Linked DNA regions of Planctomyces sp. SH-PL62. The protein of the gene in region 1 binds, or shares a complex with, the protein of each later gene. Links are inferred from orthologs where the notes say so. Each region holds a gene or a part of one and is shown on either strand. Other genes may lie near its edges.

Region 1 (3,142 bases):
GGCAAGGCCAAAGGGGACGGTTCTAAGAAGGCCGCACCGGCGGGTCCGCCCCGGCGTCCCGGCGTGGAACGTCGCCAGAACCACCCGCTCCGCGCCAAGAACGGCCACATGAGCATCATCCTGACCCACGAGGTCCCCTTCCTGGGACGCCCCGGCGACCTCGTCAAGGTCCGCCCCGGCTTCGCCCGCAACTATCTGATTCCCCAGGGCTTCGCCACGTTCGCGACCCCGCACAACCTGCGGGTCGTCGAGAAGCACCGCGAGCGGCTCCGCGAGCTCGAGGAGGCGCGCCGCGCCGACCTCCTGAACCTCGCCGCGCAGATCGCCCAGCGCTCGCTGACGATCGAGGCCAACGCCAACGAGGAAGGCCACCTCTTCGGCTCGGTCAACGACGTTCAGATCGCCGAGACGCTCAAGAGCGAAGGCTTCCCGATCACGGCCGAGAACGTCCGGATCGAAGGCCCGCTCAAGGACCTGGGGCTCTACACGATCAAGCTCCACCTGGGCCAGGACATCTACACCGAGGTCAAGCTCTGGGTCGTCCCCACGCACACCGAGGAAGCCGCCTCCTGAACGGCTCCCTCCCGCTTCCCAGGGCGTCGCGACGCGATCTCCGCGTCCGACGCCCTTTTTCGTTTCACGACGGCTCCCGCGCCTGACGTCCCCGGCCGCCTCTCGCCACGCCGGCCCGACCGCCCGACCAGCGCCGGCAAAGCTTCGCGCCCCCTCGCGACCCGATCCCGCCGCCTCTGGGTTTCTGCTTTTCGACGATGTCGACGGCGAAGAACGCCGATACAATCGTTCAGGCGATATGTCTTCGAGCGACTCCCCATGCGCCGACCTCGGGGATCGCCGGTCGAGGTTTCCAAGGAGTGGATCAGGTCATGGCGTCCGCCCCAAGCTACAGCAACGGCGTCGGCAGGGATGGCAGCGGGTCCGGCGGCTCGTACGCGAAGGCCGATTCCGGGCCGCTGGCCGACCGCCTGCCGCCTCAGAACCTGGACGCCGAACGCAGCGTCCTCGGCGGCATCCTGCTCGACAACGACATCCTTCACGACATCGTCGCGTTCCTGACCCCGGACGACTTCTACCGCGACGCCCACCAGCTCGTGTATCGCGCCGTCCGCGAGATGTACGACGACGGCAAGGCCATAGACGTGGTTACGCTGGCCGACGAACTCGACCGCCGGGGCCAGCTCGCGCAGGTCGGCGGCGACGACGCCCTTTCCGAGATCGCCAACAGCGTCCCGCACGCGGCCAACGCCCGCTATCACGCCGAGATCGTCCGCCAGAAGTCGGTCAGCCGCCAGCTCATCCAGAGCGCCACCGAGATCATCCGCGACGGCTATTCCAACCTCTACACCTCGCAGCAGCTCCTGGAGACGGCCGAGAAGAAGGTCTTCGCCATCGCCGAGGATCAGATCAAGGGGCAGGTCCACGAGCTGCAAGGCGTCCTGTCCGAGGCGATGGACCGGATCACCAAGCGGACCGAGGAGACGCACGTCGTCACCGGCGTCAGCACCGGGTTCATCGACGTCGACGACATCACCACCGGCTTCCAGCCCGAGCAGCTCATCATCGTGGCGGCCCGCCCCGCGATGGGCAAGACGGCCTTCGCCCTCAACATCTGCGCCAGCGCGGCGATCCAGCACCAGGTCCCCACCCTGGTCGTCAGCCTCGAAATGGGACGGCTCGAACTCGGCGAGCGTCTCCTCAGCGCCCAGGCCCGGGTCGATTCGAACAAGCTGCGGACCGGGCGGGGGATGGATTACCGCGAGATGAGCAAGCTGGGCAAGGCGTACGGCGAGATCGCCTCCGCCCCCATCCACATCGACGACACGCCCTCGCGCAACATGCTCCAGATCATGGCCTCGGCCCGCCGCCTGAAGATGCGCCAGGGCCTCGGCCTGATCATGATCGACTACATCCAGCTCATCGACTCGGACGAATCACGGGACAGCCGCCAGGAGCAGATCGCCAAGATCAGCCGACGGCTCAAGATGCTCGCCCGAGAGTTGCACGTCCCGGTCATCGCCCTGTCGCAGCTCAACCGGGCCGTCGAGAACCGGGAAGACCGCCGCCCGCGCATGGCCGACCTTCGCGAGTCGGGCGCCATCGAACAGGACGCCGACCTGGTCCTGCTCCTGCATCGTCCCGACTACTACGATCCGAACGATCAGCCGAACATCGCCGAGGTCATCGTCGCCAAGAACCGAGCCGGGCGGACCGACACCGCCAAGCTCCACTTCGTCAAGAACCTCACCCTGTTCGAAAGCTCGTCGAACATGGAACAGCCGATCGACGTGGGCCGACCCTTCTGATCTCGTCGGCCCCGCCCGCTCATCGCTTCGGCCTCTCCGACGTCGAGCCCGGCGACACCCCCGGCATTTGCCCACGCTTCGGCGGGGGCCAGGTTTCGCCCGGGTCGAGCCAGGCCGGGCGCGGCGGCGGTTCCAGGAACAGGTAACGAGCGAGAGCCTGCCGGACCTGGTCCGGATCGACGGCCTTCCCCTTCTCAGGTAGATCGAGCAGATCGACCGCGTCGTAGGCGTCGGGAAGCTCCGGGGCGTCGACTCGGCCGATCGCGGCGCGGACCGCGTCGAGGCCGATCCCCATCGATAGCGCCGTCTTCTCCGCCAGGTCGAACCGGCGAAGGTGCCGACGCTGATGCTCGGCCTCGTCCATCATCACGGCGTTGGTCCGCATCCTCTGGAGTTCGGGGATGGGAAACCGCGCCTGTTCCGTCGCCGTCAGCGGGGGGGCGCTGTTGAACCAGAGGTCCTCCACGCGAGGCCGGTTCAGCGCGACCAGGACGGCCGCAAAGGCCAGCACGCCCATCGCCGAGGCCCGCGACAGCCCGACCGGGGGCCGCGACAGCCGCCGCGACGATTCGGCCGTCCTCGGCCCCGACCACCAGCCGGCCGCGAACAGCACGGCCCCCACCTGCGGCGCGACGTGATACCAGGGGACGATCATGTCCACATTGATCGTTCGCAAGTACCTGTAATCCAGATACCCGCGCACCGTCCACTCGACCAGATAGCTCCCGACCAAAAACGCCGCGCCAGCGATCTCCATCGGATTGCACGTACGGAACCCGCCGCGACGGAGCCGGCTCGCGGCCCAGAGGCCGACCAGCCCG
Region 2 (3,263 bases), 750 kb from region 1 along the record:
GACGGTGCGGTCGAACGGCAGCTCGCCGTCGGAGACCTTCTTGAGGACGTCGACCACCAGCGCCAGGGCGAAGTGACACTCCAGGACCTTGCGGCGGAACTTCTTGCGGGTGACCTCGATCTTCTTGGCGAGGTTGATCTCCTGGTCGCGGGTGAGCAGGGGGATCTCGCCCATCTGGGTGAGGTACATCCGGACCGGGTCGTCGATCCGCCGGGAGATGTCCTCCAGCTCCTCGGGCGTGAGCTCGGCGTCTTCTTCCTCCTCCTCCTCGGCCTCGGCGAGGTCCTCGGACTCGTCGTCGAGGTCGCCGGACGCCAGCAGGCGGGCCTCGGCCTCATCCTCGTTGATCAGCTCGACCCCCATCTCGTCGAGCGTCTCGAGCAGGCCGTGGATGCGATCGGGGCTCGTCGCGTCGTCGGGAAGGACGTCGTTGACCTGATCGAACGTCAGGAAACCACGTCGCTTACCCAGTTCGAGGAGAGCTTTGAGGCCCTCGTCCAGCTTATCCATCATTCCTCCCTCACGCACGAAACGTCGGATCGGGACGCGTCTTCTTCTCGGGAGTCCCGACCCGCTGAGTCAGTAGTCGACGATATTCCAGTTGCAAGGCGCGGTAAGCGTCGGGTTCGGTCGCCCGGTCGGTCTCATCAAGGGCCTGCCGCAAGTCGGCGAGCCGCGTCAGCCGCTCGCGTTCGGCGAGCCGGCCGAGCACCGGGTCGAGCCGCTCGCCCCAGGTCCCCGGGGGGAACTGGACGGCGTCCAGGGGTTGCAGTTCGGGGCGGTCCAGTCCGTCTTGCAGGTCGCTCAGGTAGGCGACGACCGACCGGGGTCGGGGGTCGTCCAGATTGTCTTTGATGGCCTCGAAGGTCGGCGTCTCGCCCTGACCGTAGAGATCATAGGCCGCGTCCAGGATCGCGCGGGCGGAGTCGTCACGGATCGCCGCCAGGGGGACCCGGGCGACCAGCCGGGCGACCGTCTCGGGCTGGGCCACGACGATCGCCACCAGTTCGCGTTCCACCGGGTCCATCGCCCTCAGCAGGTCGGCCGGGGGGGGAGGGGGGGGTGCCGTCGCCGCCTCGACCGGGTTCGCTCCCGAGGGGGGGGAGAGGCCGGCCCGCTCCGCCCCCCTTCGCCGCGAGGCCCCCCGCAGCTCCTTGAGCCGCCTCGCCAGGGGACCGATCGGCAGCCGGAGTGCGTGGGCCAGCGAGTCGAGCGCCTTGTTCAGCGCCAGGTCCTGCACCGTGCCCGGCCGGGAAGGGACCCGGCAGAGGATGCCGAGCACCCACTCGGCCCCTCGACGGGCACCCTCGATCGAATCCAGGTCGAACCGCGACCGGGCCCGGTTGAGCACGAAGGTCAGCGGATCGAGCGCCTCGGCGGCCAGCTTGCGGAATGCGTCGGCTCCTTCGCTCAAGAGGAAGTCGCAAGGATCCAGGCCCGAGGGGAGCGACAGCACCCGCACGTCCAGCTCATGTCCCAGGAAGATCTCGAGGGCCCGCTCGGCGGCGGACTGCCCCGCCTCGTCGCCGTCGTAGATCAGGCACGCCCGGTCGGCCAGCCGTCGCAGCATGGGGACGTGGTCGTCGCCGAACGCCGTCCCCAGGGTCGCCACGACGTTCGCCAGCCCCACCTGATGCGCCGCCATCACGTCCGTGTACCCTTCCATCACCGCGACCCAGCCCGCCTCGCGACAGGCCGTCCTCGCAAGATCCGCCGCGTACAGGATCCGACGCTTCTGGAAGAGGGCCGTCTCAGGGCTGTTAACATATTTTGCGACACGAAACCCCCGAGACGAAGCCGCCCTCTCCGCTTCCGGCAGAATCCGTCCCCCGAATCCCACCGGACGGCCCCGCTCGTCATGAATCGGAAAGATCAGCCGACCCCGAAACCGCGCGTGAACCTTACCAGGCCCCTCTTCGGGACGAACCGCCAACCCCGCCTTCTCCAGCAGATCGGTCGACACCCCTCGCCGTCGGGCCGACTCGAACAGCCAGGCCGGATCGTCCGGGGCGTACCCCAGACGGAACCGCGCCGCCGTCTCCGCCGTCAGCCCCCGCCCCTCGATGTACCCCCGAGCCGGTTCATGCCGCCCCAACGCCTCCTCGAACGCCCCCTCCGCCCACGCCAGCACCCCCGTCAGCTCCGTCTTCGACGGGCCCTCGGGCCGCACGGTCGACGCCGGGCCGCTCTCCAGCGTGATCCCCGCCCGCTCCGCCAGCATCCGCAACGCCTCGGGGAACTCGATCCGCTCGATCTTCAGCACGAACTCCAGGACGTCCCCCCCCGCGCCGCAGACCCAGCACTTGAAAGTCTGTCGCTCGGGATTCACTTCCAACGACGGATTATGGTCGTCGTGAAACGGGCAGAGCGCCTTGTAGCGCGATCCGGCCCGATGCAGAGGTAGGTATTCACCCACCAACCCCACGATGTCGACCGCGTGTTTTATGGCGGCTTTCGTCGCGTCGGATTGCCTGGGCACGGGATTCTCCTGACCATTCCGGCGCGAGTCCGGTTCCGTGGTTCACGCCGTCGTCGATCCCATCAGAGATCGCCGGCGCGCTCGCGCCTTGTTCTTTACGTGCCCAACTCTCGTCGGTCGGTGGATTCAGAAAAATTATAGGCCCCCTCGAAAAACCGTCAAGTTTTCGAGGCGTCCCGCCGACTTCACGCCGTTTTCTCTAACCGGGCATGGTTTTAGCAGTTAGGTCAAACACCGCTCGGCCACCCCTAATCTATCCATGCGTCCACCAGAAAACCCCCCGTCTCCATCCCCTCACCTCGTCGCAGCCCGAATCGTCCCCTCAAAACTCGAATCGGGACGTCCAAAGCCCCTCACGAAATGTCCTTCAAACCAGGTGTCCAAGTCAAGCCCCCGGGTTTGGTGAGGTGAGCCGCGACGGCCCCCTCCGCCAGATCGGCCCCGGCGGCTCGTTTCGGCTCCCGGCCTGGGGCGGCTCCGTTCACGGCGGGTCGCTCGATCCTCGGCGGATCGGGCCGAGGGCCGTGGAAGCTCTGATCGCGTTTTCGCTCTCTCCCCCGGTCCGCGTGGATCAGCCTCGCCCCTCGCGTCTCGACCTCCCTCTCGGCGAGGAAAGCGGCCCGAAGACCTGACGGGGGAGCGAGCGACGGCTTCGTCGACGGACCGGGCGGGCCGGGCCGGCCGAGCCACGCCGGGACGACGCTCCCCCTTCGCTGGAAGGGAAGGGCGTCGAACCCGATGAGGGCGAGCAAGATCTCCATCGGCTTGCGGGGAGGTTCCTCTT

Evidence for each region.
Region 2: the proteins of dnaB (region 1) and dnaG are in contact, whole or in part, in a crystal structure (PDB 2R6A), measured with the Geobacillus stearothermophilus proteins. The link is inferred for Planctomyces sp. SH-PL62 from one-to-one orthologs. Residues at the interface, in WP_033016901.1 of Geobacillus stearothermophilus: Ser13, Glu15, Ala16, Gln18, Glu91, Leu92, Asp94, Ala95, Val96, Pro97, Thr98, Ala99, Ala100, Asn101, Tyr104, Tyr105, Ile108; in WP_049624496.1 of Geobacillus stearothermophilus: Lys456, Leu457, Leu458, Pro459, Ala460, Asn463, Ala464, Leu467, Leu535, Leu536, Ile537, Ala538, Gln544, Glu545, Asp548, Tyr549, His552.

What each region holds. Positions count from the first base shown.
Region 1 is NZ_CP011273.1:1,057,302-1,060,443, reverse strand. Bases 277-3,102 are described here. They hold dnaB (replicative DNA helicase), read left to right. Parts: upstream 277-884; coding sequence 885-2,321; downstream 2,322-3,102. Other genes in these bases: VT85_RS04130 (hypothetical protein), read right to left, coding at 2,341-3,102; rplI (50S ribosomal protein L9), read left to right, coding at 277-573. In the rest of the region: more of rplI, read left to right, coding at 64-276; more of VT85_RS04130, read right to left, coding at 3,103-3,142. UniProt on the Escherichia coli protein: The main replicative DNA helicase, it participates in initiation and elongation during chromosome replication. Travels ahead of the DNA replisome, separating dsDNA into templates for DNA synthesis.
Region 2 is NZ_CP011273.1:304,691-307,953, reverse strand. The notes cover bases 1-2,947. They hold dnaG (DNA primase), read right to left. Parts: upstream 2,480-2,947; coding sequence 521-2,479; downstream 1-520. Other genes in these bases: rpoD (RNA polymerase sigma factor RpoD), read right to left, coding at 1-510. UniProt on the Escherichia coli protein: RNA polymerase that catalyzes the synthesis of short RNA molecules used as primers for DNA polymerase during DNA replication.